3 regions of the Roseibium algae genome follow, and region 1 is predicted to be linked to each of the others. Evidence: predicted binding sites of a transcription regulator. Region 1 holds the regulator's gene; each other region holds the start of a gene.

Region 1 (3,212 bases):
TATTCCTTGGTCAGGTCAGCAAACTTTTGAAAGACTTGGCCTTCGGGACTGTCGACCGGCATCTTGGTGGCCATGCGCCAAGTCTCTGCATGAGCCGACGATGCGGTCAACGCCAATATCATTGCCGCAGTTGTGGCGAATTTGGAAAACATTTGAAGATCCTCTTAGGTCGGGAGCGTGCGCGTTGCCCGCGCTTTTTCGCCCTGAAAGTCTCCCTTGTCTGAAAGGCGGCGGTCAAATTAGAAAGATTTTTGATCAGACAATTGTTTTTTATCACTGCAGATCGAGACCGAACCCGCCTTACTTCTGGCACCCAGAACAGCAGTCAGGTTCGTTTTGATGATGTTGAAAACTCCTAGCCAACAGCGATAGGTGAAAGCAAAGCCCTCCAAAACTCACCTTCGTCAAAACCTAATCACCTGACGATACGCATCACGTTTGTTGATTTTAGAACGAAGAAAAGAAATATCTTTAAAATCTCGGCTTCTGCGATCTGCATGACTTTGCTCAGATTTTCAAACACCGAAACAAACAGGATCCGCAATCAGACAACAGCCACCGGGATAAAAGCATCAGCTGAAGTCGACTTTTAAGCATGCACGAAATTCAATTGAACTTATAGGCATCAGTACATGGCCCATAAGAACTCAAAGGCCAGAAACTTACTGTGATTCAACTCTAAAGCTGCATGGGACAGAAACAGAACATTAAGGCTTGTGGAACACAGTGAGAACAGCTATGGTACGTTCATGATTTGTACCCAGCCGGTTCGCATTGGAGAAGTTGACGATGCTCACGCGCAAGCAATATGAACTGCTGATGTTCATCCAAGAAAAATTGAAGGAAACCGGGGTTCCACCTTCCTTTGATGAAATGAAGGATGCCCTCGACCTTCGCTCAAAGTCCGGTATTCATCGGCTCATCACGGCGCTGGAAGAACGCGGATTTATTCGTCGCCTGCCCAACAGGGCACGGGCGATGGAGGTTATTCGTCTGCCCGAATCAATTTCCCCCGGTCTGGGTTCTCCCCCGCCGCGCGGCAGTTTTTCACCTGAGGTCATCGAAGGATCTCTTGGCAAGACTGCAGCGGCACCTGCGCCCTCCCCCATAGCGGAAGCTACTGGCATCGAAATACCTGTGATGGGACGCATTGCAGCAGGTGTTCCCATTGAGGCGATCCAGACCCACAGCCACTCGATCACCGTTCCGCCTGAGCTCGTTGGCAAGGGCGAACATTACGCGCTGGAAGTGCGAGGAGATTCCATGATCGAGGCCGGGATTCTGGATGGAGACACGGTTTTGATCCGACGTACGGAAACTGCCGAGAGTGGCGACATTGTCGTGGCCCTTGTTGACGATGAAGAGGCAACACTGAAACGCCTCCGTAAAAAAGGTGCTTCCATTGCATTGGAGGCCGCCAATCCAGCTTATGAAACCCGCATTTTTGGGCCAGGCCGCGTTAAGGTTCAGGGTCGGCTGTCTGCATTGTTTCGCAAGTACTGACATCTGCATCTTTTATATTTGCAAGTGCGCGATGATACTTTGATGGGCAGGCGTTTAACCAGGCAACAACCAAGCTGTGGTCTGTTGCTGATTCCAGGGCTGCTCAATGGTGCGAAATTTTGGAGGCATGAGGTGTCCTTCAGAATGTGGCCAGCATCAGGGACGTGGCCTATGCCAAGGGCGTGGCGGGCGGGTTTTCGCACTCAGCCACTTTGTTATGACAGTTTTGGGCGGAGTTTTTACGCTAACACTGTCTGAAGCGGCAGCATGATCCTTATTAACATTTGATGCAGGAACCATTCTGCTCGTCTTGCCAAACACCAAGTTCATTACGCTGCTGGTAAAGCCCAGAAGCCAGTTTTCAGTCGGCTCTTTGTTGGTCAATTGCGATTTGCCGTTGCCCCCTCCAACAGATCGGTCATTGGACGCAGGCCAATCTGCTGCTTCCAGCCAAAGTGAGAGGGCACCGTGCGCGCGCCGTTCAGCAGCACCGATAACCAGACTGACATCACAGTCTTTTGGAACTGTCAGCTCGGTCACAATGATATCTGCTTCGATGCAATCCATCGCCAGTGCCTCGGCCTTCTGAGGCATCGCAATGCGTATGGGCACAGGCTTGTAAACAAGGCTCCCGGTCCTGTCAGATGCCATTAGGGAACCAGTCCTCATGGGCGCATAAGCCAGATAGACGCAGCCATAGGGGTCACACCTGCGCTGAGGCGTGCCCATTTTCTGGACCGAAAAGGCATCCTCTGGCAACCCTTCCCGCTGCAGCCATATGTCTGTCTCAAACCCTGCCCGCTTTGCGCTGAAACGCAAGATCCCATCGGCTCCTCTTGCTGCGATGATCGCGCCCTTTTCAGAGATCTGAATGTCCGGCGGACGGTCAAACACAAGAAATGCGCCCGCTATAATACCCAAAGGCAATGCGCCCAATCTGATCCAGCCGCGCGCCAGAACACCAAGGAACAAAGCGGCCATCAGGAGCAAGGTGACATTGGCACCGGGCGGTGACACATGATCCTGCCCAATATCCAGGTTTGCTGTCCATTCAGCAAAGCCAAGCAGGACATCTAACCCGGCGGACATCACCTGAAGCGGCAAGCTGGCCAGGCCAAAGGGCATCAAGACCAGAGCGAGAACTCCCATCGGCATGATCAGCAGCGTGAACACAGGCATGCCCAGCAGGTTTCCGATGACACCCATGGGAGCGATCCGGCCAAAATGATGAACACCGATCACCCCTGTTGCCAAACCTGCGACCAGAGCAGTCGCCGTCAACCCGCCCCAGAACAACATGGTCTGCCAACCGATACGCGACCAGAACCTGGGGCGCATAGACAAGGCTTGAACGCCACGTCCTGCCGAGCTGGTTCTCCAAGTTTCATAGACGGCCACAAGACAAATCACGGCAGCAAACGACATCTGGAATCCTGGATGGAGCAATCGCTCAGGGGCAAGTATCAACAGCAGAAGCCCAGCCAGGGCTACACTGTGGAGGGTCAGCCCCTTTCGCGAAACAATCAGCCCGAGAAAAACCAGCCCGATCATCACAAAGGATCGTTGTGTGGCCAAAGACCCTCCCGAAATGCCGAGATAAAAAATCGCTGCCAAAAGAGCCACACAGGCAGCAAGTTTATGAGAAGGCCATCGTAAGGCTATTGCTTCCCAAAAACTCAGGACGAGCAAGATGGCTGCATAGGCTCCGC
Region 2 (3,212 bases), on a different contig from region 1:
GGCGTTCTCTCTCAAACGTCGCATCAATACACTTGTACGCCTGTCCACGAACCTCTGCGTAAGGCGTTCGTGAAGCGCATCAGATAATTTATCTTCAATGCCGCGGGTCACCCCCTGCCAATGAGCAGGATCTTTCAGCCAATCCGGCCGGTTCGCGACAAAAGTCCAAGTCCGGATATGAGCAATCCGGTTTGCCAGAGTGTCGATATCACCATCCGCGCGGTCTGCGAAGGCCAATTGACGCGTAAACCAATCATCAGCAATGGCCCCATCCTGCATTAGGTGGGTATAAATCGTATTCAAAAGCTCTGCATGATTGGCTGGAGCGATCTTACGATAGTCCGGCACCTGACACACATCCCAGAGCAATTCGACAGCTTTTGTGCCATTTGCCATGTCTGAAATGGCGGAATCACGCAGCAAATGCTCAAGCGCGTTGATGTCTCCACCAAACGGTGAACGCGCCAAACCGTCTTCGCGAGGCGCAATATCAAGAGATCTGCGCAAAATATCAGAAGATGAAAAATCCAGCTGACTGTTGCGCCATTGCAGCACTTTTAGACTGTTGAAATGATGATTTTCGATCTGATCGACCAAATCATCATCCAAAGGATCAACCCGGCCGGTGACTCCAAACGTGCCATCACGAGTGTGACGACCTGCCCGTCCGGCGATCTGCCCCATCTCTGCAGCAGTCAATTGTCTATATTGATAGCCGTCGTATTTCCTGTTTCCAGCGAAGGCAACATGATCGACATCGAGGTTCAACCCCATGCCGATAGCATCTGTAGCGACCAGATGCTCAACGTCACCATTCTGAAAAAGTTCTACCTGTGCGTTGCGCGTTCGAGGGCTCAGAGAACCAAGCACGACAGCAGCCCCGCCGCGTTGCCGCCGTAGCAATTCCGCAATGCCGTAAACTTCCTCTGCCGAAAAGGCGACAATCGCCGAACGCGGCGGCAAGCGCGAGGCTTTCTTGGAGCCAGCATAGGTCAGCACAGACATTCGTGGACGGGTGATCACATTCAGGCCCGGCAGAAGCTTTTCCAAAAGCGATCGTACGGTGCCAGCGCCCAAAAGAAGCGTCTCTGAGTGCCCACGTAGATTGAGAATGCGATCTGTAAAGATATGGCCACGATCAAGGTCACCAGCGAGCTGCACTTCATCGATTGCAACGAAGTCCGTCTCAAGATCCAGAGGCATGGCTTCAACAGTGGAGACCCAAAAGCGCGGCGCTTTCGGGATAATTTTTTCCTCGCCGGTAATCAGCGCAACGACGTCAGAACCAACACGCTCCACAACACGGCTATAGACTTCACGCGCAAGAAGGCGCAGCGGCAGCCCGATCAAGCCACTTTTGTGAGCCAGCATCCGCTCGATCGCGAGGTGGGTCTTGCCGGTGTTGGTTGGTCCAAGTACCGCCGTAACGGTTCTTGATCGTACTGCAGGCGGCAACTGCATATATGGAGAACGTGGCATGATAGAATTACTAACGTGTGCTCGGTTCGGCATGTGCCCCGGAACGCGGCCATTGCTGAAAGGTCGCCGCTATCTAGCATACCGACCAGTTGCCTGTCCCCCTTTCATTTTACGAAGCTGATCCTCAAATCAACGCAAAAGAACGCAGCTAGAACAAAGGCCGTCCGAATCGGCTACCTGAGCTGATTCAGGTTTCGTTCTATACGACATTTGGACAAAACCGCCGCCAAGGACACTAATTTGCCCCCCCCAGCGCCACCCAGCCTCCATATTTGCACAATCGACAATGGCTCTATTCAAAAGAGCGAAAGAGTTAATAGTTAAAACTAGAACCAATTTGCTTTCAGCCAGTGGAATTAATTACTAAACATATATCGAACAGAATATATACGAATCGCTGACTCCGAGTGGTTTCAGTTTTGTTCCTACCACATTTAGTATCAATTCAATTTTATCATCAACATACAGAATGAACGTGCATTTTTTACCGACATCAACCCTTCAAGAATTAACACTCTTGTGTCCTTTTGGAACACAGCAACAAAGCTTTTAGCACGCCATCCCGAGATCAGACGGCCTCTGAACCAGAACCGAGTACAAAATATGAAATACGAGCGTTTGGCTCCCGCTTTGGATTTTACAAAAACTTTTTCCAAGATCAATTCCATCGAAGACATGGCAAGCAGTCTGTCAAACCTCGCGACGAACTATGGGTTCTCCGCCTATGCTCTTGCCACATTCACTGGCCGTGGATCTCTCACACATCCTCATGCCCTTGCGTCCGGAGGAAACCCGGAATGGCGCACTCATTATCTCGACAACCAATATGTCATCGATGACCCCGTCGTCGCACGTGCAGCCCGCGGTGCAATGCCATTTGTCTGGTCAGACACGAAAAATGACCATGGCATCACAAAACGAGGCGTGGCCATTTTGGAAGAAGCACGCAGCTTTAATCTGACCGATGGTGTTTTGATCCCAGTTTACGGCTCCATTGGCTTTGAAGGCAGTCTCTTTTTGGCTGGTGACAGAGTTGATGTTACGCCTGAAGAAATGAAGGCCCTGCATCTTGCAGGCATTTATGCCTACGATCACAGCATGATGCTGACAGATAGATCGGCCTTCTCCAAACCCAACAGCCCTTCCTTGACCAATCGGGAAATAGAATGTCTGAAATGGACTGCTGCAGGAAAAACCAGCGCAGACATCTCTGATACTCTTGGAATTTCACGACACACTGCAGATTGGTATCTCAAGGAGGCAACCGCAAAGTTAAAGGCCAGAAACCGCACACATGCTGTTGCTGAGGCTTTGCGGTTGAAGTTGATCAACTAGGGTTCAGACTCACAATAAGCGTCCGATTAGGTACAGCACTTTTGCGAAAAATGAAAAGGACATAGGTGCTGCCCCTTTTATTATTCCTTCGACCCAAGTAAAAAACGTAAGGTGAACGTCGCAAGGGGCGACGGACGCAGGTATTTGGGAGAAATGCTTTTGGCAATTCGCAAGATTCTCGTCGCAAACCGGTCTGAAATTGCAATTCGCATCTTTCGCGCCGCCAATGAACTGGGCTTGAAGACCGTCGCCGTCTTCGCCGAACAGGACAAGCTGGCGCTGCATCGCTTCAAATCTGACGAAGCCTACCAGATTGGAAAAGGCCTGGGTCCGATTGAAGCATATCTGGCCATCGACGAAATCATCCGAGTTGCAAAGCTTGCCAAGGTTGACGCTAT
Region 3 (3,212 bases), on a different contig from region 1:
CCCATGCAGGGTTCATATATCTAGATCCGGGACCACTTTCCCCACCCGCGATGGCCCAATTAATACCTTTAAGATTCATAGAGCCTACATCACCTATGAGCGGCTCCAGTGAAAGGAATTTGGTTTGAGCACCACAGTGTCGAAGGTCATCAATTCGATATGAGAACTCCACGTTCTCGACGCTAACTCCCATCCAAATATTAGATGACCATTGTAGGGACGATGACAATTCCATCAGTCGTTCTGACCGCTTAGTCAAAACTTGAAATGTGTGATGACCACACTCGCGCATCACTTGAAAAACTTTCTGAATGAAATGCAGTGGAACTTCCTCGTGAAAGAGATCTGACATTGAGTTAACAAAAATCATCCTGCCTTGTTTCCAAGACTTCGGAACATTCAGAGAAGCCTCGTCTAAGCGAATTTTTCCATTCCACTTTGGGCGTCCACCAGTTTGACGGGTAAGGCCTTCATACTTGCGCTGGCCCATCGCATCCAAACGTTTAGCCATACGCATGGCATAGCAATTTGTACAACCCGGAGAAATGATGCTGCATCCCGCAACAGGGTTCCATGTTGCCTCCGTCCACTCAATTTTGGAGTTAGTTCCCATCAAGACGCTCCTGGAAATGTGACGATCAATCTATCAGCAAAAGAATTCTTGCGTCTCTTCTTTCCTTCTGGGTCGACAACAGTGATTCTCTCCGCTTCTTCCAGCTTGCCGAGAACATTCTTATAGTGTCGACTAAGATAAGGATGGCCAACGCTATGCTCGCGATAGATTCCGACCATCGAAGCACTCCGACCTGCGAACTCCTCCAAAAGTAACTCTTCAAGATCATCAAGCGGGCGTTGAAACTCGAACAGAAACGGCATTGTCTCATCCGCTGGCGAATATGCGAAGGAAGCGACGCCTTGATCTTCCGTCGAACTTTCCTTCGCCATGATTTCTTTCATCACCTCGTATCCCTTAAAATCTTTGGAAACGAAAATGAGATGATGAGTCAAGCGCCCCTCATCGTTCTTGAAGCGAAACGGCAGCACGAACTTTCCACCCATTTCCATCAAAGCATTTGAAAGCTCCTCTAGTACCATCTCCTGCCGTAGAGCGGGGTTCGCACCATTAACCTTGGCACGCAGTTCATCAGCGCGCTCCACGCCAAACAACGCATCCATATGTTGTTTGACCATTGGGTTAGAAATTCCGGAGTTGATACGGTTATAGTTGAAGAAGAACACGCAATCGCAACCCCAATCTTTGATCACTCCATTAACCAAACGGAGGGAAAGCCCTTTGTAACCAAATGGATCAAAGAAAGTAAACGACGGAATAATCTCCGTTTCAGAGAAGTAATCCTCTGCGTCTTGCCCCACTTCATTACAGTTGACCACAGGCTTATGTTTAAGGGCATCGATGCCCGGAAGAGCAGCGATTTCATTGATCAGAGTGCTAGAGTTATTCTCATCCACATCATTAAACAAGGCGACAAGTGAACCTCTAATTCTGTCATTTTCAATTGCTTTCTCAAGAATAAGTAGTGGCGTTGATGCGGCACCATCTTTGTATCGACCGGGGCGGGCATAGAGGTCGATATATGCAATCTTACCGCCTCCCCATTTTTGCGCCGAACCAACGACAATATTAGCCCAAGCAACAAAATACTTTTGGACAATTCGTGCTTTGACCTCGGATTGATCTCCGCGCTCTTCAAAAAACTTTTTCGACATGTGTGCCTCAACGAACTCAAATGATTGCACGTCATGGTAGAATGCTCAGCTTACCTCACACAATAGTACATAACATGAACATTTTAAAGGTACGTTCTGACTAACCTAGTATTTTGACGTAAAATTCAAAGGCTGCAACGCGGCATCATCCCAGCCAACAGACGGCGGCTATTGACTCTTTCCAACCTTTTGCCTTTGCCGCAGAGTGGATTGGATCCCCGATCAAGTCGGGGATGACGCCGTGTTTGTGGCAAGTCGATAGTCTCCCGGTCCGTCCTCATCCCATGACTTGACCGCTTTCAACCTTGGGGAAACCATGCTGATACTCATCGACGAAGGATGGAACCCAAAGTGGTTCAGTCGCAGCATGGACTGAAGGATCAAGTCCTGCAATGGCGAAGCTGGCGGTTAGAGCGGCCCACGTTGACGCGGGCTTGTCGCCTTCCGCCCCAAAGTAAGTCCATGACTTCCCAGGATCAGCCCCCTAATCAACTCTTTTTGGTGTCAGGACCGAAAACGTGGTATGCGCCAGCCAAACAACAACAGGAATGCACCAGTGAGCGAAATGACCGTAGCGGACGCAACGAACCGCGTTTATGAATCCCTCCAGGCGGACAATGAAGACCTCGATCTGCATATCGCAGCTCTCAAATCAGCTATTAAGCACGAGGGCTTGAAAGAGGTCGCCTTCGACCCGGCCCGGATCGTCCAGAACAACCGGTCCGGCCGGAAGCTGCTGCAAGCCTATTTTCGCCAGCGCGGTGTGAAGGTCACATTCGCGTCTTCGTAACACCTTCCGGTCATCGGATATACGCGCGGTTACACTTTGGGGACAGGCGTGCGAGTCCACGTGAGGAGAATGACTGGATCTCGCCCCCAAGTCCCGCGCGGCAGGGAGTTGGAGGGTGACTGCTAGCGTCCCCACTGGTCATCCCCGACCTGATCACAAGCGCTTTTTCTCAAGACCCATTTATTCTATTTTATTCGACACCTAATAAAGAATCGAATAGATTGCATTTATAAATATATCAACCTTAGATTCCTTTGAGGTAAGTGATAATGGCACGCATTAAAGGTAAAAACGACGGCCCCGGAGGCCGCAATGAACACTATGACATCGGCAATAGGAAAGACGTCCCTCGTAGAAACGTGGTGGCAGAAATTAAACGTGGCGAACATCCAGATGCGCATGTCGTGAAAATCAACGATCGAGAATACGCCAGAGATAACCCGGACAGAACAAAGTCTGACAACGTAAATCGCAAAACGTAGCCTTCCTGTCGAGAAATACTCGCAAACAAAAAGGGCCACCCGGTGGGCGCCCCTTTTCAAGTCTTGCAGCGTGAGGCCAGCGGTTAGCTGTTCACCAGGTTCCGCAGCACGTAGTGCAAAATGCCGCCGGCCTTGATGTACTCCAGCTCGTCCTCGGTATCGACACGGCAAAGGCACTCGATTTCCTTCACAGTGCCATCTTCATAGGTCAC

Evidence for each region. Region 1 encodes LexA, which represses DNA repair genes until DNA is damaged. Its sites were predicted from a motif close to TGTTCNNNNTGTGTTCNG; they were not measured.
Region 2: V6575_RS12265 (helicase-related protein) is a predicted target of LexA. The motif match lies at 1,618-1,635, and genes of this name have one in related genera.
Region 3: V6575_RS20190 (three-Cys-motif partner protein TcmP) is a predicted target of LexA. The motif match lies at 1,792-1,809, and genes of this name have one in related genera.

The regions. Positions count from the first base shown of each region.
Region 1 is NZ_JBAKIA010000005.1:62,799-66,010, forward strand. It holds gene V6575_RS09260 (TRAP transporter substrate-binding protein) at 1-152, opposite strand, end outside; gene lexA (transcriptional repressor LexA) at 790-1,503, shown strand; gene V6575_RS09270 (ComEC/Rec2 family competence protein) at 1,660-3,212, opposite strand, start outside.
Region 2 is NZ_JBAKIA010000007.1:23,252-26,463, forward strand. It holds gene V6575_RS12265 (helicase-related protein) at 1-1,479, opposite strand, end outside; gene V6575_RS12270 (autoinducer binding domain-containing protein) at 2,110-2,814, shown strand; gene pyc (pyruvate carboxylase) at 2,968-3,212, shown strand, end outside.
Region 3 is NZ_JBAKIA010000018.1:114,329-117,540, reverse strand. It holds gene V6575_RS20195 (DUF5131 family protein) at 1-613, opposite strand, end outside; gene V6575_RS20190 (three-Cys-motif partner protein TcmP) at 613-1,728, opposite strand; gene V6575_RS20185 (hypothetical protein) at 2,285-2,518, shown strand; gene V6575_RS20180 (hypothetical protein) at 2,788-3,000, shown strand; gene acnA (aconitate hydratase AcnA) at 3,084-3,212, opposite strand, start outside.